2 regions of the Proteiniborus sp. MB09-C3 genome follow, and region 1 is predicted to be linked to the other one. Evidence: riboswitches for the same ligand, from Rfam matches in the RefSeq annotation. Region 1 holds a riboswitch; the other holds the start of a gene.

Region 1 (16,481 bases):
CGCCAGGTATAGGTTCCTCAAGTAACCTCTTTGGTAACTTATCCTCTGAACTTGATATACCTGCCTCTAGGTTAAATAGCTTCTCTAGATTCCATATTCTTTCCCCTGCTTCAAGTAAGGTTTCATCATTGTATATATCTCCACAAACTGCATTATACATTTCTACATAATCATGTAATCCTAAACCAAAGGTAGTAAATAAACATAAGCCTATGGAGTCTATTACAGCAGTTAGGTCATGAAATACCTTAGTATAGGCTGGTTTTCCTTCTAAAGCCAGTCTGTCTAGCTTCTCAGGATATCCAAGGATTTCTGGGTTAATCATATATCCTTTAATATGACATCCCCCTCTATTATTTACCGCATAATTTATTCCATGTCCTTGAATCCCTCTTGGGTCATAGGCAGGAAGTTCCTGTTTCTTAACTGTCATAGATATTTCTGGAGCACCATAAGATTCCGCTAATCTATACGAACCTAGTGCTAATTTTGCTCCAAAGCCCTCCTTTAATCCCATTTTTTTAACCCAACCTGTAATAGCTTTCGAATCTCCCCAATTTAAGCTTAGTCCATCTCCTTCAATTTCCTCATCCTTAATATATCCTCTTTGATATAGCTCCATAGCAGCAGCTATAGTTGCACCAGCTGAAATAGTGTCTAATCCAAATTCATTGCACAGCATATTGGCCTCATTTATTGCATTGTAATCAAATATTCCACAATCTGCACCAAAGGACCAAATAGTTTCATACTCTGGTCCACCTACTATACTGCCATCAGCTAGTTTTACAACTCTACCACAAGCTATAGGGCACCTAAAACATGCATTTTTCCTTACTAAGTATTTTTCTGTTAAAGTTTCACCACTTATTAAATCAGCATTATCAGTATAAGCTTCCTGGTAATTTTTTACTGGGAATACGCCATTTTCATTTATAATATTTACAAGAATAGCTGTACCATAAGATGGCAATCCCTGTCCTGCTACAGGATCTTCTCTTAAAATCTTTATTTTTTGCGAAGATACATTTTTTACTCTTTCTTCATCAAACACATTAATCTTATTTGTTCCTTTCACTACTACTGCCTTTAAATTTTTGGATCCCATAACTGCTCCTACTCCTCCACGACCTGCTGCTCTGTCCACGTCGTTTATTACAGCAGAAATAAGTGAAAGGTTTTCCCCTGCAGGACCTATACATAATACCTTGGAATCTTTTATTTCATTTTGTAAAATCTCAGTAGTCTCCTCTGAGGTTTTACCCCATACATGAGCTGCATCTCTTATTTCAACTCTATCGTCCTCAATACTCAAATAAACTGGCTTATCTGCTTTACCCTCAAATATTATCATGTCATGCCCAGTTGCTTTAAAATCAGCTCCCCATTTACCTCCAGAGTTAGCTATTGCTATTCCCCCTGTTAGTGGAGACTTAGTGATAACCATATATCTTCCGCTTGTAGGTACAGGTGCTCCAGTCAATGCTCCAGCTGCAATTATAAACTTATTGTCTGGACTTAATGGATCTACCTTTGGATTCACTTCATCAATGAGTGTCTTTACTCCTAATCCTCTAGAGCCCAAATATTTTTGTGCTACCTTTAGATCTAAAGCTTCTGATTCAATTTTTCTTTTGCTTAAATTTACTCTTAAAACTTTTCCCATGTAGCCGTACATACACATCCTCCTCTATATTTATTTTGTTCCATTCTTGATATATTAAGCAATTAAGTATGCTAAAACTTAGCGATCTAGCTATCTTTAACTTAAATTGCATAAATCATGCCAACCAAAAAAGACCCTATGATAGCAGTGTTTATCATAAAGCCTTTTTAGGTGTCTCATTATGGAACATTTTATAAAGAATAAGGTGTGCCTAAATGGAACACTGTTCTATATTAGAGCAATCAATGTTATGTTTTTCTAGCTTTCTATATAATGTATTTCTTCCTATGCCAAGTGTTTTAGCAGTCAAAGTAATATTGCCTGAACATTTTTTTAAAGCTTTAATTATTTGCTGTTTCTCAGCATGTTCTAGAGTCATTTCCTCTTGATTGCCTTCTTCATAATCATTTTCTTCATAACTCAACTCTTTTTTATGAGGGCTATTCTCTTTAAAAGGAATAGAGACACATTCTGTGTTAATTATTAGTTCTACAAAATTCTCTAGCTCTCTTACATTACCATACCAATCATGTTTCTTTAAAACTATCATCTGTTCGTCGGAAATATATACTTCTTTTTTATTAAGTCTCCTAGATATTCTCTTCATAAAATAATCTATTAAAAGAGGAATATCTTCTCTTCTTTCTCTTAGTGGAGGTAATTTTACAGGCAAAACATTAAGCCTATAAAATAGATCTTTTCTAAAGTTTCCTTTTAATACTTCATTTTGTAAATCTTTATTACTAGCTGCAATAATTCTTACATCCACTATTATCTCATTTGTTCCTCCTATTCGAGATACTGTTCCTTCTTCTATTACCCTTAGTAATCTTGTCTGCATGTCTAATGGCATCTCAGCTATTTCATCTAAAAATATGGTCCCTCCATCTGCGATTTCAAATTTACCAGGATGCCCGCTTCTCTTAGCTCCAGTAAAAGCTCCTTCTTCATATCCAAAAAGCTCTGATTCTATTAAATTTCTAGGTATGGCCCCGCAGTTAATAGCTACAAAAGCTTCCTCTCGTCTATTACTATAATTGTGTATAGACTGAGCTAAAACCTCTTTACCAGTACCGCTTTCTCCTGTTATTAGTATAGTAGATTTACTATCTGCAACCTTTTTAGCAAATTCCATCACATTCTTGAATTTCTCGTTATTTCCTATAATCTTGTCAAAGGTATATATGGCTTGTCTGCCCATTATCTTATTAGCTAATCTTCTAACCTTTTTAACTTCACTAAATACATAAATAATATCAACTATTTCTTCATTATGATCTAATACTGGATAGGCGCTTAAATTAAATTGAAGCTTATTAGTTTTAGCATTAACAAAAACCTCTTCATCAGTAAAGGATTTTTTAGAATGAATTATATTCTTTAAGGTCGGCCATCCTTTAAATAGCTCTGATATAATCATTCTTTTCATTTCATCATAGCCATACCCAAACATTTCTACAGCATGTTTATTTACTCCTTTTATATTACCATCCAAATCAGAGGTTATTATCCCCATAGGCATGGAGTCTATAATTGTTTCAATATAGTTTTTAGATATCATTAGTTTATGACTGTATTCCTCTATTTCAAATATCTTTTCTATTGCTTTAACTGCTGCTACCACCATTCCAAGAGTATGTGGATGAACAAAGTCAGTATACCCAGTGAGATCAAGACTTCCTATTACTTTGCCGTTATTGTCCATAATAGGGCTAGCAGAGCAAGTCCATCTATGATAGGCAGCTATATAGTGTTCTTCTCCTGTGACTTGAACAGGCTTTTTTTCGTGCAATGCAACACTCATGGCATTTGTCCCTATATTGGATTCGTCCATGAAGGCGCCTGGAGTCATCTTTAAATCAAATGCTTCTGATAATATTTCCTCATGACCTATAACACTTAATATGCATCCCTCTGCATCCGTAAGTATAGTAAAAAAGCTTGCTCCTTTTAAAATACTATGCAATTGATTTATAAAAGGCTCTGAAATGAGTATTAATTCCCTATTCTTTAGCAGCCTTGCTTGTAATTCTTCTTCACATATTATTCTATTACTAATTCTTTGATCCTTCCTAATCCCACTTTTTTTGCTTCTTTCATGTGAAGACATTATATATTCTTTTTTAATATTACCTGCTGATACAGTCATGTTCTTCACCCTTTACATATTTAACTTGATGTATTAGTTAATATAAAATTGTTATTAACTAGCACAACAGGTATATCTAAGATTTTACTGCTTTATTAACACTCTGTCCCCGACTCTAACTGTCCCTCCAGCTATTACATTTGCAAATATAACTCCATATTTAAGGGAGCATACTTCTGTTCTTTTTACAATATTACACTCTGAAAAGCATTTCTTTCCTAGACTAGTAACCTGAAAGGCAGCTGTTCCTATAATAAATTCTTGTCCAATAGAAAATTTGCTGACATCCAAGCCCTTTATTGTCAAATTTTCATAAAACCTATTCACACATAACCCATCGACTTCTATTGTATTAATCCTATTTCTACCTTCAGCAGAAAATATAGTAACTTGTCTATTTCCATGGGATAGATGCTTGTCTCCTATGAGTCCCTGATTTTCTTTAAAAGTACCCTCTTTAACTGACCTAGTAGTCACTTCATTTGAATGTCCTATATATATATCTGCCACTTCGCCATTTAGGTTATACTCTTCACAGTTTGCCTTCATTTATTTATAGCACCTCTATTATATCTCCAGGTTTTACTGCTCCACCTTTAATAACTTTAGTAAAGATTCCTTCTTTAGGCATTACACACTTTCCTACTTTCTGAGCAATAGCACATCCAGTATGGCACTCCTTACCAATTTGAGTTACTTCTTGAATAGTTTCTCCTATTTTCATTCTAGTACCCACTGGTAATTCGTATAATATTATTCCTTCTGTAGTTATATTTTCAGCAAAATTACCATGCTCTAAACCTTCTATCCCAAGCTCCTTCATCTTATTAAAGCTCTCTATACCTAAAAGGCTTACTTGTCTATGCCATTTGCCAGCATGTGCATCTCCTTCTAATCCAAAATCCTCTATGAAAATTCCCTCTTCTATAGGTTTTTTTATAACTCCCTTTTTCTCACTTATATTTATATCTAATACCTTGCCTATTTTGTTCATCATCCTTACCTCTCTCCAATTATAATATAAACTAGCTTCTCAAAGAATAAAGCCTTTACAGCTGTAAAAAGTCTACATCTAAAAACCCAAATATATAGTAATGAATTTTGCTTTTAAGCTAATCTTCTTTTCTAACATATTCTCCTGATTTTCCACCTGTTTTCTTAATAAGCTTTATATCTTCTATTATCATATCCTTATCTACTGCCTTGCACATATCGTATATAGTAAGAGCTGCTAGAGAAACAGCAGTTAGCGCTTCCATCTCTACCCCTGTTTTTCCGACTGTCTTTACTTCTGACTCTATCTCTATACTATCTTCCATAATCTTAAATCTTATATCTGCACCTGTTAAAAATATATTATGGCACATGGGAATCAGGTCACTAGTCTTTTTTGCTCCCATTATTCCCCCAATCTGAGCTACAGAAAGAACATCACCTTTTTTTATAAGCCCATCCTTTATCATCTTAATCGTTTCTTTCCTCATTCTGATAATGCCTGTAGCAATGGCAATTCTCTTTGTGTCCTCTTTTTCACTGACCTCCACCATATGTGCCCTTCCACTTTCATTAAAATGAGTAAATTCCATTTTTAGCCTCCTATTTGATACATACTGTCGGTTATATATTGCCCATCCTCTAAATGATGTGACTCTGGTTTCTGCTTTATAGCAGCCATGATTATCTTTTCTATATCCTCTCCCTGCCTTAGCTTGTCTTTCAAATCTATTTCTTCATTGGAATGCAGACAAAGCTTTAGCTTACCTTGAGATGTTAGCCTAACCCTATTGCAATATTCACAGAACTTACATGAAATAGGGTTTATTATACCCACTCTTCCCTTTGCACCTGGAAGCTTATAGTAAACAGCAGGTGATGATGGATCTAGTCGCTCTACTTTTTCCAGAGTGCTTACTTCATCTAATATCACTTCGTTGGATATAAAGTTTTCTTCAGCCCATTTTGAAGCTTCTCCTACAGGCATTAGCTCTATGAATCTTACATCTATCGCTTCTGTTTTTGTAAGATTTACAAAAGCCTCTATCTCATCTACATTAAATCCACCAATTAAAACAACATTTATTTTTATTGGTGTAAGTCCTACAGATTTAGCTGCCTCAATTCCTTCTAATACATCCCCTAGTCTTCCACCTCTTGTAATCTGTGAATATTTTTTCTCATCCAATGTGTCTAAGCTTATATTCACTCGATTAAGTCCAGCTGATTTTAAATCCTTTGCATATTTCTTCAGGAGGATACCATTAGTAGTCATAGCTAAATCCTTTATTCCGTCTAGCTTGCCTAGCCTTTCAACTAGATTAACTATACCTTTCCTGGTAAGAGGCTCTCCGCCAGTTAATCTAATTTTATTTACTCCTAATGATACAAATATTTTGGCCGCCTCATAAATCTCTTCAAGAGACAGCACTTCTCTGTGTTCAACCTTGCATATTCCCTTTTCAGGCATACAGTATTTGCATCTTAAATTACATAAATCAGTTACGGATATTCGAAGATAATTAATATTTCTTCCAAATGCATCCTTCATTATAATCACCCACTTTATTAGCTTTAGTTAATCAAAATCACTTCTCCTATTTCTTGAAGCTCGTAGCCCCCAAGAGACATGACCCTTTCTTTGAATTCATCTGTTTTTAAGGTTGCAATAAATTCCTTTACTCTGTCATCCTTTAGAATCTCTTGTGTGACCAAAAAGTCATAGTCCTCATATCCTACACTAATAAATTCTAAATCCAGAGCCTTAGCAGCAGAATAAATTCCTAGGCCTGTTGTAGCAGATCCTGTTTTAACTGCTGTAGCTACTGCCATATGTGTAGTCATTTCTCTACCATATCCCTTTATATCAGAAGGATCAATATTGTTCTTACTAAGGAAATAATCTAATAATATCCTTGTTCCTGCACCTCTTTGTCTGTTTACAAAAACTATATCTTTTCTTATTAAATCTGTAAAGTCTTTTATTCTGCTTTTATTTCCTTTTTCTACAATAAATCCTTGAAGCCTTTTAACACCTTTTATTATAGCCATTTTATTTCCCGGGAAATACCTTTTAACATAGCTTATATTGTATTCTCCCATTTCTACATCAAGCAGATGAATTGGCGATATGTGACATTCTCCTCTTTTCATGGACAGTATTCCACCCATGCTTCCTACATGTCCTGAGGTAAGCTTAATCATATCAGCAATTATATCCATGATTAAATCATGACTTCCTATGGAAACTAAAGTATCTTTAATATTACTTAAAGACTTTAATAGCTTTACATCAACCTCATCTCCGGCTTCCACACCTTCTAAATTTCGAGATATTACTGCTATTCCATCTGCCTTAACTAAACTCATAGTAACACCTGCTCCTCCTGGTAAAGGAGTAGCTACAAGCTTATTATTTACATACCCTAAATTTACCCTAATTAATTCCCTGTTTTTTAATGAAGAAACAATTCTTTTTGATACAGTTGCTTTAACAATCTCTCCTTTTTCCTCTTCAAGACCTATATATCTTAATATTAAGGGCTTCACAAAAGTATCAAAAACTAGATAAGCAGAAACCGGATATCCTGGAATTCCTATAACGGGTTTACCTTTTACCACTCCAAGAATTGTAGGCTTGCCTGGTTTAAGTGCAATTCCATGAACTATTACTTCACCGATCTCTTCAATTATTTTTGCTGTAAAATCCTTTGTTCCAGCTGAAGATCCAGCATTTATTAATAGTATATCGTTTTCATCTATTCCTTTCAATATTGCACTTTTTAATAATTCGTATTCATCCTCCATAGGACAATATCTATTTGGAATCCCCCCATATTCTGCAATTAGTCCTTCAAAAACTCTTGAGTTAGAATCAAGTATTTTTCCTATAGTCAAGCTATTGATATCATCAATTATTTCTGTACCTGTTGGGATAATTCCTACTTTAGGCTTTTTATACACTTTTATAGCTTGAACTCCACCTGAAATAAGGGCTCCTATGTCTATAGGTCTTATCTTATGCTTTGATGGAATTATCATTTCTGTAGCCACTATATCTTCTCCTATAGGTCTTATATGCTGCCAAGGATGAGCTGCCTTAAGTATTTTCACTTTACACTCTTCTGATTCAATGACATCTTCTATCATGATCACAGCGTCATATGGTTCTGTTACTGGATTGCCTGTATTTATATAGATAAAGTCTTTATTAAGCTCTAATACTTTAGGGCTGGCTTCGCTGGCTCCTTCTGTATCTATTGATCTCACTAGTATTCCATCCATTGCCGCTGCATTATAGTGAGGAGATGAAGTATTAGCATATACTGCTTCATAAGTCACTCTTCCCAATGCATCTAGTACCTGTATATACTCATATTCAAACTGTCTAGGCAATTTTTCATAATATAAGTTTCTAGCTTCGTCCACATCGGTATTACCTATATATATGTTTCTCTCTTCCTTTTTCAATGGTTTTCCTCGCTTTCATTTTTGTTAATTTATAGAAAATACACCTCTCGTATCTCTCCTTTTGATATACCTTCTTCGTGAGGTTTTAGTACAATATATCCGTCAGATTTTGAAAGCAATGTAATCATTCCTGATTTACCAAAGCTCGGTATAGCATAGGTTTTTCCGTTTCTCTCCCTTATGTTTACCATTTGATAGGTTTCCTTTCCTGGTGAAGATGGAAAATTAAAATCAAGTATGGCTGTAGTTTTATTAACGCTTTCCTTTACATTCAATAGATGCTTTATGAAATATTCTATGAACACTTTAAATACTATTATTGATGAAACAGGATGTCCCGGTAGCCCAAATATTGCCTTCCCTTTTCCTTCTCCTATTATTGTAGGCTTTCCAGGTTTTATAGAAACCCCGTGAACAAATACACCCTTGCCGCTAAAAGAATTTATAACCTTACTAGTATAATCTCTAGTTCCAACAGAGCTTCCTCCTGAAATTATTACTATGTCAGATATTTCAAGGGCATTTTCCACACTGCTTCTAAGCAGCTCAAAGTCATCTCTTACAATGGCTTTACCAGAAACTTCCCCGCCCAACTTAATAATTAATGAATGGAGAGCGTAGCTATTTACATCTCTTACTTTTCCCATAGTAAGTTCTTCATTTAAATCTACTATTTCATCTCCAGTTGATATTATAAAGAACCTAGGCTTTTTATAGACCCTTATTTCCGATATCCCAAGGGCAGCTAATACTCCAATATCTTGAGAATTAAGCCTCTTTCCCTTCTCTATAACTCTTTCTCCTTCTTTTATATCATCACCCTTTAAAATAATATTTTCTCCAACTGAAAGAGGTCTATATACCATTAGAGTTGAATCGTCAAGCTTTTCTGCATATTCTATCATTATTACTGCATCTGCTCCTTCTGGTATCATTCCACCTGTTGGTACATATATAGCTTCGCCACTAGATATCCTTATATCTGCCTTTTGACCCATTCTTATTTCTCCCAAGAGGGTTAAGAAACTGGGTATAGACTCGCTGGCTCCATGAGTGTCAGAGCTTTTAACTGCGTATCCGTCTACTGTAGAGCGGTTGAATTCAGGCACATTATTATTAGCTACTATATCATCTGCAAGTACTCTATTAGTTGCATCTAACATACTAATTTCTTCTATTTCAAAGCTGTACTCTCTAAAGACCTCTATCATCATCCTCTTTCCTTCTTCAACAGAAACTGCATTGAAAAAATCCATTCTAAGAACTCACCCTTCCATTTTCAAGATAAATAATTCTATCACAAATCCTATTTGATTGTTCTAAGTTGTGTGTAACAATTATAATAGTTGCTCCTGTTTCCTTATTGAATCTTACTATCTCCCTCTCTAGAATTTTAATTGATTCTGGATCTATATTTGATGTAGGCTCATCCAGTAAAAGTAGTTCTGGTTCAAAAACTAATGCCCTAGCTAGTGATACTTTTTGTGACTCGCCACCTGAAAGTAAATGTGCTTTTTTTTCTTTAAGATCTTCAAGCTCCAATCTGCTAATAATTCTATTAACTTTCTTTTTCATATCTGCTTTATTTATGTTTCTAATCTTTAATGGATATTCAATATTTTCATAAACCTTTCTTTTGAAAAGATAAGGCTTTTGAGAAACCAATGTCATTGTATCATAAGGCTTCTGGTTTGTGACCTTTGGGTCATATGCTATTGTTCCTAAATAATCTTCATCTAATCCTCCTATTATATTTAGCAGGGTACTTTTGCCAGAACCATTCGGTCCAATTATTCCAGTTATTTTCCCTTTTTCTATTTCTAGCATTTCTATAACTAATACTAATTTTTCATTATAATATTTTTTTATATTATTTAAAAACACTTTCAATTTAATCCTCTCCTTGGTAGGAGTATATTAGACTATTTACTCCAAAAGAAATTATTAAAAGGACAATTCCTAAAGCTATTGCCATAGGATAATCTCCCATGGAATTCATCATTGAAATAGTTGTTGTAATAACTCTTGTATGGTTTTTTATGTTCCCTCCAACTATCATAACTGCTCCAACCTCTGATATTGCCCTTGAAAATGCCGTAGCTATATTGACTAAAATATCTACTCTGAGCTCTCTAATTATAAGTATTATTATATCAAGCTTTCCCGCTCCTAAGGTTTTGCCTACTTTTTCAATTACCTTTCCTCGGTTTTTAGAAAGACTATATGTAAGGCCAAATATTAGAGGTGTTACTAGTATAGTTTGAGCAATTATCATAGCTGTAGGGGTATATAATAAATCTAAAAAGCCTAAGGGCCCTCTTCTTGAAAGAATTATAGCGACTAACAACCCGACTATTACTGAAGGAATACTCATTAGTGTATAAACTAGTCTTGAAAATAGGCGTTTTCCTTTAAACTCCTTTATCCCAAAATAAATACCTAGAGGTATAGACACTATAGAAGAGAGAATAGTAGATATAGAAGATACAAATAAAGACAGCAATACTATTTTATATACTTCTCTATCTAAGCTTATCAATAACTTTCCGGCTTCTTTAAAACCGCTTAGTATATATTCCAATAAATCCACTCCTCTACTAAAAAAATAGCCACATGCTGCCCTTGAGGCTAAGCATGCAGCTAATACAACAATTTTAATTGCTTCATATCAAATAATATAAATTATATACTATTTTTTATAGATGTCACTACTATATAAACAAAAAATAGATTTGTTATAAGCTTTACATATGAACAACCTTATAGCTATATTATGTAAATAGAATCTATTTGTGTTTTCTATAAACCATTTAGGTTATCTATACTATGACCAAGAGTTAACTTATTTTGCATTAGGTACAAATAACGGCATTCCATACTTTTCTACACCATATTTGCCTATTAACTCCTGTCCCTTTTTAGATAGCATCCAATCCATAAATGCTTTTGCTCCTTCAGCATTTATCTTATCACTTTTTTCTGGATTCACTGGTATTATACCATACTGGTTAAATAAATTCTCATCTTTTTCTATTATTATATCAAGATCTAATGTATCTCTTAAGCTTAGGTAAGTTGCCCTATCAGTTAATGTATATCCCTGTTTTTCTGAAGCTATTTTTAATACATCAGCCATTCCACTACCTGCTGATAAATACCAATCTCCTTGTGGCTCAATTCCTGTTTCTTTCCATATCTCTAATTCTTTTTTATGAGTACCTGAATCGTCTCCTCTAGAAACAAAAATGACCTCATGTTCACTTATATAGCTTAACGCTTTTTCAATGTCATTACCAGGTTCAACCTGCCATGAAGATTTTAGAGGATCATATTTAGGCCCAACTAGTATAAAGTCATTATACATTACATCATGTCTTTCAATTCCGTGACCTTCATTGACAAACTCTTCTTCTGAAGCCTTAGCATGAACAAGCAATACATCTGCATTTCCATCTTTTCCATTTTGAAGGGCTTGACCAGTGCCTACTGAAACGACCCTAACCTCTACTCCAGTATCTTTTGTGAACTCAGGAAGCAAATAATCTAATAACCCGCTGTCCTGTGTACTAGTTGTTGTTGAAAGTATAATGCTACCACCTATTTTTTTATTTGCTGAACAGCCAACTAGTAAAGTAAATATCAATAAAATACTTAGAGATATTAATAGAACCTTTTTCATTAATACTACTCCCCCTTTTTTTGTACTCTATTTTTTTGCAAATCTGCAGTCTCGCAACACAAATTTATTTGTTCGCTACCCTTCATAAATTTGGTCCTTACGGACACTCCTATCATAAACTTACAACAGGGTTGGTGCTCGTTGCGTTTGACCTACCAACGATTCTTTCGATAAAAACACTCGAAACAATCGGGTTAGGTCATAAAAAAACAGTCCAAAAGGACTGTTTTAAGCTAATGGCAAAATTATTCTATAAATATTCACCAACAGGTTAAAACTTTCCTTTCCAAATATGGGAGGCATAAGAATTTCTCCTTATACCCATCGGCTCATCTTCATAATCGTTACCAACTTTAGAAGTTTAAGCTCGGAAAATTTGAATAGATATTCATTTTTTCACCTCTGGCAAAGCCTATAAGCGTTATATTCAATTCTCTTGCCAATTCTATGGCAAGGCTCGTGGGAGCTGCTCTAGATATTAATATTGGAATTTCTCTTTTTGCAGTTTTTATAAGCATTTCAGAAGATAGTCGTCCACTAACTAAAAGTATCTTATCTGTAAATGTCATATCATCAATCAATGCTTTTCCTAATACCTTGTCTAATGCATTATGTCTTCCTATGTCTTCCTCGAAGATTAATATATCATTAGTATTACATAATGCACAGCTATGAACTCCCCCTGTACTTAAAAAAAGCTCCGAACTTTTACTAAAATCCTTTACAAGGAACTTTATCTCATCTAAGGTTATAGGTAATTTATTTTTGATTTTTTTAGATTTAAAAGAATCTAGTACATTATAAAATAAAGTACCTTTTCCGCAGCCTGATGTAATAGTTCTTTTTCCATATAGCTTTTCAGCTAAAAGGTCCCTATTTTTTAGCTCAACATATGAAAGACCTTTTTCTTCTTCTATTTTTATACTAAGGATATCTGATATGGAGCTAATGAAGCCTTCTGAATAAAGAAAACCTACTGCTAAATATTTAAGAGACTTGGGGCTACATAATAAAGTAATAAACTCTTCGCCATTAATAAATATAGTAAAAGGATATTCTGAAACTACAATGTCCTCTTCCTCTGAAATGCCTTCGCCTTTTACCTTTAATATATCAAATTTTTTGGTCTCCTTCATATTATCCCTCAATATTCATTGGCTATTTTACTTAAAAAATCATTTAAGTCTTCCTTAGTATTTAGGTTAAGAAACATATCCCAATTGGGACTAAACTTTCTAGCCTCTTCCTCGCTAATATAATGAACGTCTGTCTTTGCTAATAATGAGTTGATTGATTTATTATCACTAAAGAGATGTTCCTCTATTTTACCCTTTAGTTTCTTTGAATAAAAAGCATTAAAAGGCTCAATCCAGCTTCCAAATCTAGTGATACATGCAAAAGTATCTATATGCTTAATTTTTTCTTTCATATATCTTATATATTCAATATTTAGATTAGGCATATCACATGCAATAAAATAAGAAAACTCATTTGAGGCTTTGCTCAACCCAGCATGGATACCACTCAGTGGGCCTTTTCCCACTATTATATCACTAGTTATTTTGTCTCCAAGGCCTTGATAGTGCTCTGGCTTATTAGTTACAATAATAATCTCACTAAACTCCTGCTTAAGCTTGCTTACGAGACCATACATAAGTCTTCTTTCATTAATTATTAAAAGCTGCTTGTCAAATCCCATTCTAGTGCTTTTACCACCTGCTAGTATGACGGCAGTACCAAACTTTTTCATATACATCACCTATCTAGCACATTCACCAGTTTTACCAGTTAATATTTCGAGTCCATGGTGCACACTATCAATTATATAATCTAAAGCTTCCTTAACGGCCTTTGGACTTCCAGGTAAGTTAATTATTAAGGTATCCTTCCTTATTCCTGATACTGCTCTTGATAGCATGGCTCTTGATGTAATATTTAGGCTATAATATCTAATGGCTTCTGAAATCCCTTGAGCCATTCTCTCGCAAACCTTGATAGTAGCCTCAGGAGTAACATCTCTTTTGCTAAATCCTGTTCCTCCAGTAGTTAATATTAAATCCAATTTCAAATCATCCGACATATGAATCATTTCTCTTGATAGTTCCACTTCATCATCTGGAAGAATAACATACTTTTCAATTATATATCCTTTTTTCTCTAAAATATCAAAAATAACCTTACCGCTTAGATCTTCTCTTTCTCCCTTAGAACCTTTATCACTGGCTGTAATTATTCCTACTCTAAACATTTTTATCCTCCCCAGGGAAGATTCATATATTCTTTCATTCTTCTGTCATATTCAGACTTAAATAATTTTTCATGACCATCTTCCCACTTAGCTAGTTTTTCAAAAATTGCTTTTGCTATTTCATCATCAGCATTATCTGCTGCTTTCCTATAGAACTCTGCATAATCTCTTTCAATTAAATAAGCCATTCTCAATATAGTTAAGTCTGGTATATCAGATTCCTTTAATGTTTCAGCTATATGCTCAGATTTCTCTCTGGATTCAAATATATTATTTTCATCTCTATTAAATCCTTCTAGCTCAATATTAAATGAATCTGTTTCAAGATATTCGTCTAGTTGCTCTTTAATAAAATAAAAATGCTCCATCTCAACTTCTGCTAAATTTAAAAAAAGTTTTCTTGTCGTCGCATTATTAAATTTTTCGGCTTTTTCTTTAAAAAAGGTACAGCCATCAAGCTCCATTTGCATTGCATATCTCATTATTTGCTCATACTTCTTCATAACTATCAGCTCCCCATCTTTTGAATTTTTACAGCAGCTACTTTAAGCTCTGGTATTTTAGCTATTGAATCTAGTTTGCTGTTAGTAAGATAGTTAGCTGCACCCTCAGCAAAGTGGAATGGCATAAAGAGCACATTCTCATCTATTATATCAGTAATTTTAGCTGTTGTAATAATTTCTCCACGTCTTGAAGCTAATTTTATCTTTTCTCCATCAGATACGCCAAGCTTTATTGCCGTTATTTCATTTATTTCAACATATGATTCAGAAGCTATTGCGTTTAAGCCTTCTACTTTTCCTGTCATAGTTCTAGTATGATAATGGTATAGTATTCTTCCTGTTGTAAAAACAAATGGATACTCTGAGTCTGCAACTTCTGCACTTACTGTATATTCTATAGGCATAAATAATCCTCTGCCTCTCGCAATTCCCGCTTTATGAAGATATTTTGTACCAGGATGTTCTTTGTCTAAGCATGGCCATTGAATACCATTTCCATTTAATCTATCATAGCTAATACCAGCATATGAAGGAGTAACTATAGCTATTTCATCCATTATTTCTGAGGGATAATTGTATTTTTTAGTATATCCTAGGGTATTCATGATTTCCATGATTATTTGCCAATCTGGTTTTGAGTTGCCAACTGGGTTTATTGCCCTTCTAACTCTTTGAACTCTTCTCTCTGTATTAGAGAATGTTCCATCCTTTTCCGCAAAGGATGCTGCAGGAAGTACTACATCAGCAAGCTCTGCAGTTTCAGTCAGGAAGATATCCTGTACAACTAGAAAATCAAGATTGTCTAGAGCTTTCCTTACATGGTTTATATCTGGATCAGAAACCATTGGATTTTCTCCCATTATATATAGGAATTTAATATTTCCATGCTCTGCCTCATCTAGAATCTCAGGAATAGTTAAGCCTATTTTTGTTGAAAGCTTAACATCCCATGCCTCTTCAAACTTCTTCACTACCTCTGGCTTAAATACTTTTTGATATCCTGGCAAATCAGCTGGTAAGCCTCCCATATCACAAGCACCTTGGACATTATTTTGTCCTCTTAATGGATTTACTCCTGCTGATTCTTTCCCAATGTTTCCACAAAGAAGTGCAAGGTTAGAAATAGACATTACAGAATGTGTTCCAGTAGTATGCTGTGTTATGCCCATTGCATAATATATACCAGCTTTATCTGCTTCTGCATATATAAGAGCTGCTTTTACTATATCTTCGGCATTTACTCCACATATTTCAGCTGCTGCTTCAGGCGTATAGGCTTCTACAGCCTTAACTAGCTCTTCATAATTTTCTGTTCTTTCTTCTATATATGCTTTATCCTGTAGACCTCTTTCAATTATTACATTCATCATAGCATTTAATAACGCAATATTGGTTCCTGGTTTTATTTGAAGGAATACATCTGCATAATTAGCTAATTCTATTCTCCTAGGGTCTGCAACAATAAGCTTTGCACCTTTTTTCTTCGCACGTTTTATCATGGTTCCTATTATAGGGTGATTTTCAGTAGTATTAGACCCAATTACAAACATTGCATCAGTGTTTAATATTTCCTCAATGCTATTTGTCATAGCTCCACTTCCCAATGTAGTTGCAAGACCTGCAACTGTTGAGGAATGTCAGAGTCGTGCGCAGTGGTCTATATTATTAGTACCTACTACTGCTCTAAAAAGCTTCTGAAATAAATAATTTTCTTCATTAGTACATCTTGCAGATGTAAGACCTGCTAATGCATCTGCTCCATCCTGTTCCTT
Region 2 (16,481 bases), 920 kb from region 1:
TAGAAACATTGAAAACAGAGATATGGTAGGCAATATACAAAGGAATGCTCCTAGGCAGAATAACCAAAATGATGAAGGAAATATAATAAATCCAGAAGTCATAGGTGAAAATCTACCAAAAGAAAGAGATATTAAACAGGAAGACATGTCAAATAATATGGCAGGATTTGGAATGGGCAGGAGCAGCAGTAGTGGTACTAATTTAGTATATACGGATGATAATCTATCAAGCTATTCTGGGATTTTTGATAATGCCATATTCAAATATACAAATGAAAAAGACCAAAGAACCTTAATCAATATATTAAAAAATTTGAATAGTGGGACTGATTTAGAAAAATATATAGATGTAAACGGAGTCCTCAGATATTTTGCTGTAAATACATTTCTAGTAAATCTGGATAGCTATGCTGGCAGCTTAAAGCATAATTATTATTTATATGAAAAGGATGGGGTACTTCAAATATTACCTTGGGACTTAAACATGTCCTTTGCAGGTTATCAAATGTCAGATGGAGGTAAGGCGGTAAACTTTCCAATAGATAATCCTGTCAGTGATACTATGGAAAACAGTCCACTTATCTCAAAATTACTAGAAGTGGATGAATACAAAGCATTATATCATCAATATTTGGAAGAACTGATAGTAAAGTATATAAGTTCAGGTAAATATGAGGCTGCCATAAGCAAAGTGAATGATTTAATAGCCGATTATGTAAAAAAAGATGCCACTGCCTTTTATACCTATGCTCAATATGAAAAATCATTGCCTGTATTGTTGCAATTTGGCAAGGACAGAAGAGACAGTATAATGGCTCAGCTAAATGGGCAACAGCCTGCAGCTACTTATGGAACACTAGCCACAACTGTAGATTTATCAGTTCTAGGTTCCATGGGCAGAGGTATGGGAAATAGAGAGGCAAGAGGACAGATAGAGGGGCAAGGGAGAGAAGTGTTTGAAGGGCAGGAAATTAGAAATAATGATGTAATGAGGCAGGCCATGGAAATAATTATGAGTTCAAAGGATGGTAATTTAACAGAAGAAGAAAAATCAAAGATAAAAGAACTAGGTTTTTCAGATGCTGAAATAGAGGAAATGCTTAAAATGACAAGACAAGAATTTCCAAATGGAATGGGTGTGAATGGACCTAATGCTAATATTGAAACTGAAAATAATGGTAATCAAGGAGGAAAAAGAACTCAAATAGATAGAAATTCTCCAATAGGATTTGAACAGTCAGGAGATTTAAGCAGCTATATCTCTATTGTTTCCTTATTACTAGTAGGAGGAAGTACATTAGCCTTGATAACAGCCTATATATTCATTTTAAAATTCAAACGCAGAAAATATAAACCTATAGACCTCTCCTAATTAATATAGATTAAAGCACTCCTTTTAGAGAAAAACTCTAAAAGGAGTGCTTATTTTATTTATATGGAACAACAATTTATAAAAAACGTCTAAATGATAATTTAAAAAATATCAAAGAGGTGATAATTTATTGCATATGATTAATAAATTGCGGATGATAATTATATTCGTAATTTTAGCTGTTATAGTTTTTGGAGTAATTATATTGAGGCCCTTACATGAAGAATTATGTTTATCCTTGAAATTAGCTCAGAACCAAAGACTAATAGATTACACATTTAATGAACAATGGCTTTTCGCAATTATTGAAGAAAAAGAAGGAGATGATTTCGAAAAAAATATCTTTATCTATAGATCAAAGGATTTTTCTGAAAAAGAAAGGTGGGAAAAAATAGCAGAATATGATTTTACTATGGTTTCGCCTTGGAAAATTGAAATAGGGAATATTGATTATTTAGACGGGCCTCAGGTAATAATGGGAGTAGATAAAACCACTTACTTTGATAAAGAAAAAAACAATCGGCTTTTCGTATTTAATTGGGACGGTGAGAAGCTCTATAAGAAATGGACTGGAACAAGACTAGGCTATGGTTTAAAGAATTTTTACATAATGGATTTTCTAGATGTGAAAGGTGATGAATTAGTGGTCATAGATAAAAACCAAGAAGGAGATGAGAGATTATTAGTTTATTATTGGTTGGATTTTGGCTTTCAGCTTTTGGCGGAGAGTAAATTTTATGATGCAATAGAAGAAGTAAGGTACTTAGATAATAATTTACTAGAATTAATTTATAAAGAACAAAGTAACAAAGCTACTGCAAAGGTAATTTTAAAGAAGGGTAAGATTATAGAAATTGATTAAGATTGGAGGAGATAGTTTGAAAAGGATAGCCACATTATTAGTTATAATAATTGTTTTTAACAGCATTTTATTTGGCTGTAGCAACAACAGTGGTATTGACATAGAAGATAATCCTGCCAATGCACAAAAGGATTTAGAGGATATCAATAAGTCCAATATAAATTGGTCAATACCAGAAGAAATAAAAAACATCCAGATAGCTTACAAGCCTACAGCTTATAAGGCTAATGTTAAACCTTATACAATTAAAGAGGATCTCTCGAATATTGAAAACATAGAGCGCTTTTCTGGATTTACAGATGAGCAGAAAAAGATGCTTTCTGAAAACGGATTCATTGTACTTCCAAGTAGAAGTACAAAATTAAATTACATATATGAAGAAAACGAATATTCAGACATACCTAATTTTGTAACAGCAGATACAGTATTACATTTGTATCATCAGTTTTATGGAAAATCACTTATCTTTGTTGAATCAGAGCTTTTATCTAAGGAGTTAGAGACATTAACAGATAGGATGCTGAATAAATCCATAGCTTTATTAGAACAAATAGAAGACAATGAATTAAAGAATTTACAGAAGAAGAACGTGACATATTTCTTAATTGCTAAAATGTTAATATTGGGGGATGAAAATATAGCTGTTACTGCAGATGATGATATATTAAGCTTAGCAAAGAAGGAATATAAGCTTATCCAAGATTCCTCAGGCATCGAAAAATCAGTTTTATTTGAGAATGAAGAATTAGACTATTCTCAGTTTACAGTAAGAGGCCATTATACTAGAAGTACTGCACTCGAAAATTATTTTAAGACCATGATGTGGTATGGATTTACTCCGATTAATTTGATGAATTTACAGACAAAAGAGTTGTATTATGAAAACACCTTAATGACACTTTTGATTACTTATACAGCATTTATAGACTATAAAGGCTCTAACGATATTAAAGCATGGAGTAATATTTATGAGCCAACAGGCTTTTATGTAGGCCAATCAGATGATATAAATATTATCGACATTAGGGATATGATTATTTCCATATTTGGTGAAGATATAGATGTAAATAGCTTCAATGACCCTTCATTTTATGATAAAATCCAACAAGGAGTAAAGGATTTGAGAGAACCTAAAATAGTTGGAAAGTTCGTTTCAAAGCCTACGGTGAAAAGCTTCAAACTTATGGGTCAGAGGTATATACTAGATGGATTTATAATGCAAGAGCTTATGGAACCACTTAAAAGACCAGTTCCTAATGGATTAGATGTAATGGGAGTGCTGGGAAGTGATCGAGGAGAAGACTTGCTATTTAAAGTTTATAGGCCGCAAAAATCATGGCCAGAATATGAGGAAAAATATAAAGAGTTAAAGTCAGATGTAAAAAGCTATAAAGACGAATTATGGCAAAGCAATTTATACAATGGATGGCTATGGTCAATTAAAAAGCAACTAACTGAATTCGATGAAAACTCTGGAATGCCTGTTTTCATGATTAATGATGGCTGGAGAAGTAAGTCCTTAAACGCAGCATTATCCAGCTATGCAGAGCTAAAGCATGATACTGTCCTATATGGAAAACAGCCAGTAGCTGAAGCCGGTGGGCCTATGATAACTTATGATCAGCATTATGTTGAACCAAATGCAGAACTATACGATACATTGCTTTGGCTGATGAAATATACTGTAGAGAATTTAAAGGCAAGGAATCTTTTGAATAATAACATTTTAGAAGGAACTGAATCACATATTAAATTATTAGAACTTCTAAAATCAGCATCAATAAAAGAGCTTAACAATGAACCTCTTACAGAGGATGAAAAAAATAGTCTTTTATGGGTTGGAGGTGCTATTGAGAATATAATTAACTGCTACACCGTCGGAAGTGCTTCTGAAGACGAACTGTTTAACGGAGTTTTTCCAATTGAGAAAAGTGCAATGATTGTATCCGATGTGGCAACATTACCAGGTAATCATTACCTCAGTATGGGCACAGGATATTTTGATGAAATCTACGTAGTTATACCTGTTGAGGACAAATTATATTTAACAAGAGGAGCAGTATATTCATACTATGAATTTACTAGTGACAAACGACTTACTGATGAAGAATGGTATGAGCTTCATGGACTTAAAACAATTAAGGCAGATGGCTATGAGTATGTAGAATATGGAGAGCCGTCTAAACAACTACCATCTCAACCATTCTGGGTAAATACATTCAAATCTAAAACTAACAATGTAAAAATAGAATTTCCTGAAGTAGATTGGGAAAAATCGAATGAATAGAATACAGGAGGAGAATATTATATCAATTCAAAAAGTCAAATTCAACGAATATTCTAAGGAAGCCTTTGAACAAACAATCAATGGTGCACCTCTAATAGTAAAGATATCAATATGGTAAACATCACAGTTATTGCGTAGGGAAGTAATCGTAGCTGGCAAAAAATCTTGGTCATCTAGTCATTGAAGCAAAAATTAGACAAAGTAATGAAAAATATTTTAAAGTAGTGTATAATAAAACTAATTAGTTGCTAAGGAGCGTGCTGTTATGTCAAATGAAATACTTGAAAAACTACTTAATGTGGTGGAAGGCATACAACATGATATAAAAGGCATAAATAATCGATTTGATAATTTAGAAAATAGGTTTGACGACCTAGAAAACAGATTCAGTGGTCTAGAAAATAGGTTTGACAATCTAGAAAACAGATTCAATGGTCTAGATAATCGGTTTGATAACCTAGAAAATAAGGTTGGTAATCTGGAAAATCGGTTTGATAATCTAGATAATAAATTTGATAAGCTTGAAACCAAGGTTGATAACAATCATAAAGAAGTTCTGGAGCGATTTGACAGAATTGAGGATAAGCTCATTGATTTAGAAGGAAAAAATGCTGCAAATCATGTAGCATCTAATACTAGACTCGATAAGATTTCAGAGGATATCGCATTTCTTACTCATAAAGAATTTCAAACTGAAAAAGAAGTATTTTGCATTAAGAAAAAGCTCGAAGTAATTAAATAGATTTATTAGAAAGGAACTTTAGAGATATATTTCTTATGTTCCTTTTTACTTTTTTATCTATGAAATACATTAGCCTATACATTAAATCTTGATAAATGCATCCAAAATCAATGGTTTCTCTAGTATTACACCTATATAAATGATAACATATAATATAACAGTAAAATTTGTCGGAAAATGTATTTGGGAGGGCAGCATGGAGACCATAAGAAATGTAATAAACGTTGTAGGTGCCATATATAGAGACAACAAGTGGCTTATGATAAAAAGAAGTGAGAAGGAAGAATATGCACCTGGAACAATTGCTATGGTAGGCGGCAAGGTAGAAAATGAAGGAGAAGAGTATAATATTCTTGAAAATACATTGAGAAGAGAAGTTATGGAAGAGGTAGGCATAGAGCTGGGGGAAGATATGATATATGTTGAAAGCATAGGATTCATATCTAAAAAGTGGGGACCTGTTGTAGATGTAGTGTTTCTCTGCAAGCATGAGAAAGGTGAGCCTTATCCAGCATCACCTAATGAGGTTGCAGAAGTCTATTGGATGACAATAGAAGAAATTTTAGAGAATGAAGACATCCCTCATTGGGTAAAGGACTGTATTAAAAAGTCATATAAGCTAAAAAATAGCTTGTTAAAGGGTTCTGATTTGTTCTAGTCAGCATTGACATGAAAAGAATCATCAGCGAAACTAAAGCTTTCTGGAGATCCATTGTATTCGAAGTTGAGAGTGTATATTTCTATATAAAACTGCTTATTATATGAATTTTAGGTACTAAAAATTTAATTAAAGGAATGATTTAATGCTTCAATTTTTACCTATGAATAGAGAAGATATGAAAGAAAGAGACTGGGAACAGCTTGATTTTGTAATAATTACAGGAGATGCATATGTGGATCATTCCTCCTTTGGTGCAGCTATTATTGGAAGGCTACTTGAGAATGAAGGCTTTAAAGTAGGAGTCATATCTCAGCCTTCTTGGCAAAATACTAAGGATTTTAAAAAGTTAGGTAGGCCTAGACTTGCATTTCTGATAACAGGCGGCAATATTGATTCAATGGTAAATCATTATACAGTGGCTAAGAGAAGAAGGAAAAATGATGCATATTCTCCTGGTGGAAAGATGGGACTTCGCCCAGACAGAGCAACTATAGTCTATGGCAACAGAGTAAAGGAAGCCTATAGCGACGTACCAATTATTCTAGGAGGTATAGAAGCCAGTCTTAGAAGATTAGCTCATTATGACTACTGGGATGATAAGGTTAGGCGTTCTATATTACTAGACTCAAAAGCAGATTTGTTAGTGTACGGTATGGGAGAAAATCAAATAATTGATATAGCCCATGGATTAGATAATGGAATAGATATTCATTATTTAAACTTTATAAGAGGGACTGTATATAAAACTAAGACAATAGACCATATATATGATGGCACGATATTACCGTCATACGACGAAATAATAGAATCAAAGAAAAAGTATGCTGAAAGCTTCATGAATCAGCATAATAATATGGATGCAGTATGGGGCAAAACTCTAATAGAACCCTATAGAGATGTGTATATAGTAGAAAATCCACCTGCTAGGCCGTTAGAGCAATCAGAGCTAGATAGAACATATTCATTGCAATATATGAGAAACTATCACCCAACATATGAGGAAGCCGGTGGTGTCCCTGCCATAGAGGAAGTCAAGTTTAGCATAATAAGCAACAGAGGCTGTTTTGGAAGCTGTAGTTTTTGTGCATTGACATTTCATCAAGGTAGAGTAGTTCAAGCTAGAAGCCACATATCTATAATGACAGAAGCAGAAAAGATTGTTTGGGAACCAGGCTTCAAAGGATATATACATGATGTGGGAGGACCTACAGCCAATTTTAGACACAGGGCCTGCGAGAAGCAGATAAAATATGGGGTATGCAAAAACAAGCAATGCCTTTTTCCGAATCCCTGTAATCAACTGAATATAGATCATAAAGATTATTTAAGCCTTTTAAGAAAACTTAGACAGCTGCCAAATGTAAAAAAGGTATTTATCCGTTCGGGGATAAGGTATGATTATTTAATACATGATAAGGATGAAGAATTTTTTAATGAACTATGTGAGCATCATATAAGCGGTCAACTAAAGGTTGCACCTGAGCATATTTCTCCAAATGTGCTAGAAAAAATGGGTAAGCCAAGGCGAGAGGTTTATGAAAAATTCGTAGCAAAATATAAAAAAATTAATCAAAACTTAGGTTTAAATCAGTTCATAGTTCCATATTTAATGTCCAGCCATCCAGGTTCTACATTAAAAGAAGCTGTAGAGCTTGCAGAGTATCTAAGAGATTTAGGCTATATGCCTGAGCAGGTACAGGACTTTTATCCAACTCCGGGAACATTATCTACATGCATGTATTATACAGGTTTAGATCCTAGAACAATGAAGGAAGTATATGTACCTAAAAATCCTCATGAAAAAGCAATGCAAAGAGCATTGATTCAGTACAGAAATCCAAAAAATTATGATTTGGTACATGAGGCACTTATAAAAGCAGGCAGGACAGATTTAATAGGTTTTGGAGGAAGGTGCTTAATATGGCCTAAAAAGAAAGAAAATGAAGGAAAAAATAATAGATTTAAGGGAAGTCTTAATAAAGCCAATAGAGGATATAAAAATGATAAGTTTAGTAAGAGCAACAAGGATAGCAATAATAGGGATAATAAAGGAAAAGAGAGAAAGCTCTCGTTAGAAAGTAATAAAATCAATCAGTCAAAGAATAGTATAAAATCAAGAAAGAAAAAATAAAAAGTTATTTGCTCTCCCTCAATAATTGATGGAGGGTATTTTTTATTACTAAAGGCTTTCTTTTAAAAGTTTCAAAAGAGAATTTCTATTAGGTATGAATTGGTTTAATATATATACTAGAATTGGCAAAAACTAAATGCATACAGTTAAAAGAAATTTAAATTATATTTGTAGAGCATGGCTGTATAAAGTATTTGTGAGGAAAACTATAATTTAGTGCACTTTTTATTAAAATTAATTTATGTACTAAAAAATTTCTATTAGTGATTTTTATTGATTTTTAAACTCAATATGATAAAATAGCTTTTGTTGGAATTTTAATTGGAAAGAGGAATAATTGTGAAGACAAAAAGAGATGATATACGAAATTTAGCTATAATCGCCCACGTTGATCATGGTAAAACTACACTAGTAGACCAGCTTTTGAGACAAAGTGGTATATTCAGGGCGAATCAAGTCCTTACTGAAAGAGTCATGGATTCAAATGACTTGGAAAAGGAACGTGGTATTACAATATTATCAAAGAATACGGCTGTACACTATAAGGGTACAAAAATAAATATTATAGATACTCCTGGACATGCTGACTTTGGTGGAGAAGTAGAGCGTGTTCTTAAGATGGTAAATGGTGTAATCTTAGTAGTTGATGCTTTTGAAGGTCCCATGCCTCAAACAAAATTTGTGTTGAAAAAAGCTCTAGAGTTAAGTTTGCCTGTAATAGTTTGTATAAATAAGGTAGATAGACCAGAGGCCAGACCAAATGAAGTAATAGATGAGGTTTTAGATTTATTTATAGAGCTAGGTGCAGACGAAAGTCAGCTAGAATGTCCATTTATATTTGCATCTGCAAAAAGTGGAACGGCCTCCTTAGATGTAAATGAGCAAAAAGATAATATGGAGGACTTATTTGAAACCATATTAGAATATATACCAGCTCCTGAAGGAGAAAAAGATGAGCCTCTTCAAGTTCTAATATCTACAATAGACTATAACGAATATGTAGGTAGAATAGGAGTTGGAAAGGTTGAAAGAGGAAGCATTAGAGTAAATGAACCAGCAGTAATAGTAAATTATTTAGAGCCAGAGGTTTCTAAAAAAGTTAAGATAACAAAAGTCTATGAATTTGAAGGGCTTAATAGAGTAGAAGTGGAAAGTGCTGAAATAGGAAGCATAATAGCAGTATCTGGTGTTGAAGGAATACACATAGGTGATACTATATGTGCGCCAGATAACCCGGAGCCTCTTCCATTTATAAAAATATCAGAGCCAACTATTGCAATGACGTTTTCAGTTAACAATAGTCCTTTTGCTGGTCAAGAAGGAAAATTTGTAACATCAAGACAAGTTAGAGAAAGGTTATTCAAAGAGCTCAATACTGATGTAAGTCTAAGAGTAGAGGAAACAGACTCAACAGATTCATTTAAGGTATCAGGCAGAGGAGAACTCCATCTTTCAATATTAATAGAAACCATGAGAAGAGAGGGCTATGAATTCCAGGTTTCAAAACCAGAGGTTCTATATAAGACTATTGATGGAAAGAAACATGAACCTATAGAGAAGGTAACTATAGATGTACCAGAAGAATTCGTTGGCTCAGTTATAGAAAAGCTAGGACAGAGAAAAGGTGAACTGGTTACTATGACTCAGCCTAATGGAGGATATACTAGATTAGAGTTTATGATACCAGCTAGAGGCTTGATAGGCTATCGCTCAGAGTTTATGACTGATACTAGGGGGAACGGAATAATAAACTCAGTATTCGAGGGATTTGAGCCATATAAAGGAGACATACCTAGAAGGCCTCAGGGCTCATTAGTAGCCTATGAATCTGGAGAATCAGTAACATATGGATTATATGCTGCACAAGAAAGGGGAATACTCTTTATTACAGCTGGAACAAAGGTATATGCAGGTATGGTAGTAGGGCAAAATGCAAAATCTGATGATATAGAAGTAAATGTATGTAAGAAAAAACAGCTTACAAATACTAGAGCCTCAGGCTCAGATGATGCATTAAGACTTTCACCACCTAAAGTCATGAGCCTTGAAGAAGCATTAGAATTTATTGAAGATGATGAATTACTAGAAATTACTCCAGAGAGCATTAGAGTAAGAAAAAGCATACTTGATAGTAGTTTAAGATATAAATCTAAGAAGAAATAGATTATAAGAGCCATAGCAGAGATTATTCTCAACTATGGCTTTTATGACCTAACCCGATTTCCCGAATGCTTTTATCGGGAAATCGCTGGTAGGTCAAACGCAACGAGCACCAAATTTATGTGAGCGATAGCGAGCAAATAAATTTGAGTTGCGAGACTGCGAACATGACCTAACCCGATTTCCCGAATGCTTTTATCGGGAAATCGCTGGTAGGTCAAACGCAACGAGCACCAAATTTATGTGAGCGATAGCGAGCAAATAAATTTGAGTTGCGAGACTGCGAACATGACCTAACCCGATTTCCCGAATGCTTTTATCGGGAAATCGCTGGTAGGTCAAACGCAACGAGCACCAACCCTGTTGTAGGTTTATAATAGGAGTGTCCGTTAGGACCAAATTTATGTGAGCAATAGCGAGCAAATAAATTTGAGTTGCGAGATTGCGAACATGATAGGAGTGTCCACTAGGACCAAGTTTGAACGATCGAAGGGAGTTAACAAGTTTGAGCTGCTGGATTGTGATTTTTTCTGAACTTTAAGATTATTTAGAACAAATGCTTCATATTTAGCAAGTAACGTTGACAAAAATATATCGACGATTTAGAATAAGATTAGAAAAAGAATAATTCCGAGCTTATAAACCTAAAGATAAGAGTCAATGGATATAAGCCTATGGGTATGAATAGAAATACTCATGCCTCTCATGTTTGGAAAGGAGCTTCATTTCATTGTCATCTAGTAGATGTAGTGGCTTTTTATAGCTGCTTAAAAAGCTTCTTTTGCAAGGAGTTTTTTCTGTTTTCAAAATGTTTATGATAAAGGGGATAGATATTATGGAAATGATAAGCATGACGATTGATGGCATCAAGACACAAGTACCAAAAGGACGAACTGTTTTGGAGGCTGCTAGAGAATTAAATATTCACATTCCAACCCTTTGCTTTCTAAAGGGACTCAACGAAGTTGGTTCCTGTAGAATGTGTGTTGTAGAGGTAAAAGGGGCAAGAACTCTGCAAGCATCATGTATTCTTCAAGCTCAGGATGGCATGGAAGTATTGACATCTTCAAAGAAAGTCAGAGAAGCTAGAGCAACTATTCTTGAACTTATTCTTGCAAGACATGAAAGAGAATGTCTTATTTGTTCAAGAAATCTAAATTGCGAACTTCAAAAGCTAGCTGAAGAAATGGGTATAGATAAATTGGATTATCAAAATGAAAAGAAGCCATATGCTGTAGACTATGCCTCCCCTTCAGTAGTTAGAGATCAAAACAAATGTATACTTTGTGGGAGATGCGTAAGAGTATGTAAAAATGTTCAGGGAACAGGAGTTATAGACTTTGTTGGCAGAGGAATCGAAACTGTAGTAACTACTCCTTTTGAAAAGAGCTTGTCTGATATAGCATGTATAAATTGTGGACAGTGTATAAAGGTGTGCCCAGTTGGTGCTTTAAGAGAAAAGGACGATAGGGATAAAGTATGGGAAGCATTAGAAGACAATGATTTGCATGTTGTTGTTCAAACTGCTCCAGCAGTTAGAGTTGCTTTAGGTGAAGAATTTGGTATGCCTGTAGGAACTAATGTAGAGGGGAAAATGGTAACAGCTCTTAGAAGATTAGGTTTTAATAAGATATTTGATACAGATTTTGCAGCGGATTTGACAATTATAGAAGAAGGTACAGAGCTTCTAGGAAGAATAAAGAATGGTGGAAAGCTACCAATGATTACTTCCTGTTCACCAGGTTGGATTAAATATTGTGAGCATTATCATAACGATTTCCTAGATAATCTATCAAGCTGCAAATCTCCTCATCAAATGCTTGGTGCATTGACTAAATCATACTATGCAGAAAAGATGGGAATAGATCCTAAAAAAGTCTTTGTCGTGTCTGTAATGCCTTGTACAGCTAAAAAGTATGAATCTGCACGAGAGGAATTATCAGTAAATGGATTGAGTGATGTAGATGCAGTTATTACTACAAGAGAATTGGCTAAGATGATAAAAGAAGCTAGAATAGATTTTAAATCCTTGGAGGAACAAAGCTTCGACAAGATTATGGGAGAATCCACAGGTGCTGCAGTAATATTTGGTACTACTGGCGGTGTTATGGAGGCTGCATTAAGAACTGTAGCTGATATATTGACAGGACAAGATTTAAAAGAAATAGAATATGCTCCAGTAAGAGGATTAGAAGGAATTAAAGAAGCTTCTGTAAAGATAGGCGATTTAGATATAAAAGTAGCAGTTGCACATGGCACAGGAAATGCTGGACGCCTTCTAGATAGTGTTAAAAATGGTGAAGCAAATTATCATTTTATAGAGATAATGGGATGCCCAGGAGGTTGTATAAACGGCGGAGGACAGCCAATTATAATGGATAAAGAAAAAACTGAAGAAGTATGTAAATTAAGAGCACAAGGCCTATATAATATTGATAGAGAAATGCCATTGAGAAAATCTCATACTAATCCAGAAATCAAGGCTTTGTACGATGAATATCTAGGAGAAGCTAATGGACATAAGGCCCACCAGCTACTACACACTCATTATGTGAAAAGAGAAAGGTTTTAGGTGGTATAAATGAATAAAAAAGTAGGTACTTTGACTAGAGCGGCTATATTGCTAGCAATTGCTTTAGTGTTTCAATTTGTAAAAATGGGTCAGCTAGTCACTGGATCTGGTATCAATGCAGTACTAATCATAGCAGCCCAAATATGTGGATTGCCATGGGCAATGGCTATTGGATTTATTACACCTTTTATGGCTGTAGTTTTAGGAGTTCAACCTCCTGCAATGATTATAGTTGTACCTTTTATTATAGCAGGTAATATTCTATATGGAACTATCTATTCATTGTTAAAAAGAAGAAGTAAAATAATTGGAGTTATTGCTGCAGCATTTATAAAGTTTGGATTATTATATTCTGCTGTAAACTTCTTCTTAACAGTAAATCCTCCAATAAAAGCGGCATTAAGCTTCCCTCAGCTTTTAACTGCCTTAATAGGAGGTTCAATAGCCCTAGTTGTTTTACAAGTTTTAGAGAGAATATATAAAAAATAATATAACTAAAAACTAAGATATTAAAGAAAGAAGATTAGCTTTATGTAGACCTATGTCTAGAGCTAATCTTCTTTTTATTTACAGATATACACTATATAAAAACACAACATACCCAATATAAATCACCAATAAAATTATACTCTGAGCTCTATAAATTTTCTTTTTAATAAAAGAAGGAATAACCAAAGTTAGCATAATTAAAAGGGCAATAGGAAAGTCAAGTAATATATTTTGTCTTAATATTTTAAGTGGAGCTATAAAAGCAGATATTCCAGTAACCATGGTGATATTTAATATATTTGCTCCTATTATATTTCCAATTGATATATTAGAATGGCCTTTTTTTAGTGCAGTAATTGCTGTTGCAAATTCAGGCAAGGATGTACCTACTGCAATTATTGATAGGGCTATGACTGATTCAGGCACACCTATGCCTTTTGCAATTACTATCCCACTGTGTATAAGCAACTCTGCTCCTGCAAATATGGAAATAGCCCCAACTGCAAAGAGCACACCAATTTTTAATTTGGTCTTAGGCTCCAAATGAAGTTTTTCATTAACAGTTTTTTTGCTAGTTCTATTTTTAAGAATAAAGAAGTCACAAACCACATAGATAATAAGCATAGCAATGAGTATGAGTGAATCTGATTTGCTAACTGTACCGTCAAACGCCAGATATGCCATTATAATAAAATAAGAAATCATAAGAATAGACTTTAGCTTAAAAAAGTTGCTATTTATTTTACTAGGCTTTATAATACTAACAAATGCAAGTATTAATCCAATGTTGCAGATTATTGAGCCAACTGCATTTCCGACACTCATAGTAGTAAATCCATCTTGAGCAGCCGTTATAGAGACAATAGCCTCTGGAAGGGTAGTGGCGAAGCTTACAATGGTAGCTCCAATAAGAACCTCTGGAAGTCCCGAAGCTCTAGCTAAGGAAATTGCAGAATCTGTGAACCAATCTCCACCCTTTATAATTAATAATAAACCTATAAAAAAAAGTAAAATTGCGTATAGCAAAATAAGGCCCCCTTACGATAATGTTGTATAATTAATATGTATTATAAATAATTTAAAATATACATATGATTATATATTGAAGGAAAATAGGCCTTTGTATAGAAATCTAATGTTATAAGTATTTAAAAATAAGAAGGAGATGTTACTATGGTACTTGAAGTATTAACTAAAAAAATTACTGATGATTTTTCTGAGGCAATTGTATTGCCATATTATGAAGGCTTTGCAGACTCAGATGTAAATACATCAATAAAAGAAGCTGAGAATATGATAAAATACTTATTAAGTGAAGAAGAGTTTTTAGGAAAATATAATGAAGTACAAAGCTTTAAATTAGCTAGAAAGGACAATCCTAAGAAAGTAGTATTGCTGGGACTAGGAAAAAAAGAAGAATTAGATTTAGAAAAGATTAGAAAAATATTCGCAAAAGCTATAAAAGAGATAATGGAACTTAAAGCAAAGAGGGTGGATATTTATCCTGTATGCAGCAATAATGACTTATCATTAAGTCAAATAACAAGGACAATGACAGAGGGATTATTACTAGGCAGCTATAAATTTGATAAATATATAAAAGATAAAAAAGAAAACCCAATTAATAATATATACATTGTTGGAACAGAGGCAGATGAGATAGTAGATATAGATAAAGGTATAGAAGAAGGAAATGTTCTAAGCAAAGCAACTATTTTAGCTAGAGATATGGTAAATGAACCTGCAAACATATTGACACCTGTAAAATTAGCTGCTATTGCAGAACGAACAGGTAAAGAAAGCGGATTTGATGTAGAAATTTTAAAAGAGGATAAGATACAAGAGCTTGGTATGGAAGCATTTTTAGCTGTCAGTAGAGCTTCAGAGAATACACCAAGATTAATAATTATGAGATATTTTGGGGACAAAAAGAATAAAAAAGAGGTTATAGGTCTAGTAGGGAAAGGCCTTACTTATGATAGTGGTGGTCTTTGTATTAAATCAAAAGATGGCATGGTAAATATGAAGAGTGATATGGGTGGAGCAGCATCTGTGGTAGGAGCTATGAAGGCCATTGCAGAGAGAAAGCTAAAAGCTAACGTAATCGCAGTAGTTGCAGCATGTGAAAACTCAATTAGCGGCAATGCATATAGAACTGGTGATATAATTGGCTCTATGGCAGGAAAAACTATATTTATTGGAAGTACTGATGCAGAAGGCAGATTGACTTTGGCTGATGCTGTACATTATATTATTGAAAAAGAAAAGGTTACAAAGGTTTTGGATATAGCTACATTAACTGGAGGAGCTGTAGTTACTTTAGGCTCATTGGCTACAGTAGTAGTATCTAATGATGATGAATTTTACAAGGCCCTAGAGGATGCATCAAAAATAGCAGGAGAAAAGATTTGGAGAATGCCTAACTTTGAAGAGTACAAAGAGCTTATAAAATCTAAGGTAGCAGACTTGACCAATTCTGCAGGAAATCCTCAAGCAATAACAGCAGCATTATTTGTAGGTGAATTTGTACAGGATAAACCTTGGATACACATGGATATAGCAGGTACAGCTTTTACAAGTAAAGGCAGTGAATATATAGCAGAAGGCGGTACAGGAGTAGCAGTGAGAACCATTTATCAAATGGTGAAGGAAATATCTAAATAACTTTCTTTATTGATCAAAAAGGTGTAATAAAGCTATTAAATTAGTTTTATTACGCCTTTTTTGTTTTGAATAAAAAAGCTAATCAAATATTAAGATGTTTAATATAGATATTAAATATCTTAATAAATATATTGACATCTTTAATATACAGCATTATAATCTAATTAGCAAATATTGTATGGGGTGATGGGCATGGAGAGTAAAAGCAGTTTTAAAAAATTTATTAGACTACTGAAAGCATTTCCTAAAAAATTATACTTTATTTTAGGAATAGTTTTTCTTACTATTTTATCAGTAACAAGTATATTAGGTTCTTATATCATCAAAGAATTTTTAGATGCAGCAACTAATAAGAATATGGCTCACTTTAAAGAAACTATTTTTTTAGGCCTTATAATTTTTGGCTTAGATACAATACTAATTTATGCAAAAAATAGATTACTAGGCATATATACAGAATCTGGAGTATCTAGACTTAGAAAGCTAATAGCTGAGAAAATAGTTCTTATGCCTGTTAAAGAATTGGAGGGTAGGCACTCAG

The links. A riboswitch is a leader RNA that binds a small molecule or an ion and turns the genes downstream of it on or off. The one in region 1 is predicted to bind molybdenum cofactor.
Region 2: another riboswitch for molybdenum cofactor. It lies ahead of QO263_RS16935 (NADH-dependent [FeFe] hydrogenase, group A6); the one in region 1 lies ahead of QO263_RS02340 (ABC transporter substrate-binding protein).

What each region holds. Positions count from the first base shown of each region.
Region 1 is NZ_CP127161.1:476,819-493,299, forward strand. It holds gene QO263_RS02290 (aldehyde ferredoxin oxidoreductase family protein) at 1-1,678, opposite strand, end outside; gene QO263_RS02295 (sigma-54-dependent Fis family transcriptional regulator) at 1,878-3,815, opposite strand; gene QO263_RS02300 (MOSC domain-containing protein) at 3,900-4,364, opposite strand; gene QO263_RS02305 (MOSC domain-containing protein) at 4,369-4,812, opposite strand; gene moaC (cyclic pyranopterin monophosphate synthase MoaC) at 4,928-5,401, opposite strand; gene moaA (GTP 3',8-cyclase MoaA) at 5,404-6,360, opposite strand; gene QO263_RS02320 (molybdopterin biosynthesis protein) at 6,384-8,279, opposite strand; gene QO263_RS02325 (molybdopterin molybdotransferase MoeA) at 8,309-9,535, opposite strand; gene QO263_RS02330 (ABC transporter ATP-binding protein) at 9,537-10,163, opposite strand; gene QO263_RS02335 (ABC transporter permease) at 10,171-10,869, opposite strand; gene QO263_RS02340 (ABC transporter substrate-binding protein) at 11,122-11,958, opposite strand; molybdenum cofactor riboswitch at 12,222-12,343, opposite strand; gene fdhD (formate dehydrogenase accessory sulfurtransferase FdhD) at 12,312-13,094, opposite strand; gene mobA (molybdenum cofactor guanylyltransferase) at 13,103-13,708, opposite strand; gene QO263_RS02355 (MogA/MoaB family molybdenum cofactor biosynthesis protein) at 13,718-14,206, opposite strand; gene QO263_RS02360 (ferritin-like domain-containing protein) at 14,209-14,709, opposite strand; gene fdhF (formate dehydrogenase subunit alpha) at 14,715-16,481, opposite strand, start outside.
Region 2 is NZ_CP127161.1:3,437,811-3,454,291, reverse strand. It holds gene QO263_RS16975 (CotH kinase family protein) at 1-1,372, shown strand, start outside; gene QO263_RS16970 (hypothetical protein) at 1,578-2,234, shown strand; gene QO263_RS16965 (DUF3160 domain-containing protein) at 2,251-4,521, shown strand; gene QO263_RS16960 (hypothetical protein) at 4,514-4,639, shown strand; gene QO263_RS16955 (hypothetical protein) at 4,787-5,263, shown strand; gene QO263_RS16950 (NUDIX hydrolase) at 5,460-5,921, shown strand; gene QO263_RS16945 (YgiQ family radical SAM protein) at 6,067-8,055, shown strand; gene typA (translational GTPase TypA) at 8,395-10,218, shown strand; molybdenum cofactor riboswitch at 10,832-10,952, shown strand; gene QO263_RS16935 (NADH-dependent [FeFe] hydrogenase, group A6) at 11,051-12,787, shown strand; gene QO263_RS16930 (ECF transporter S component) at 12,797-13,276, shown strand; gene QO263_RS16925 (calcium/sodium antiporter) at 13,355-14,302, opposite strand; gene QO263_RS16920 (leucyl aminopeptidase) at 14,450-15,940, shown strand; gene QO263_RS16915 (ABC transporter ATP-binding protein) at 16,133-16,481, shown strand, end outside.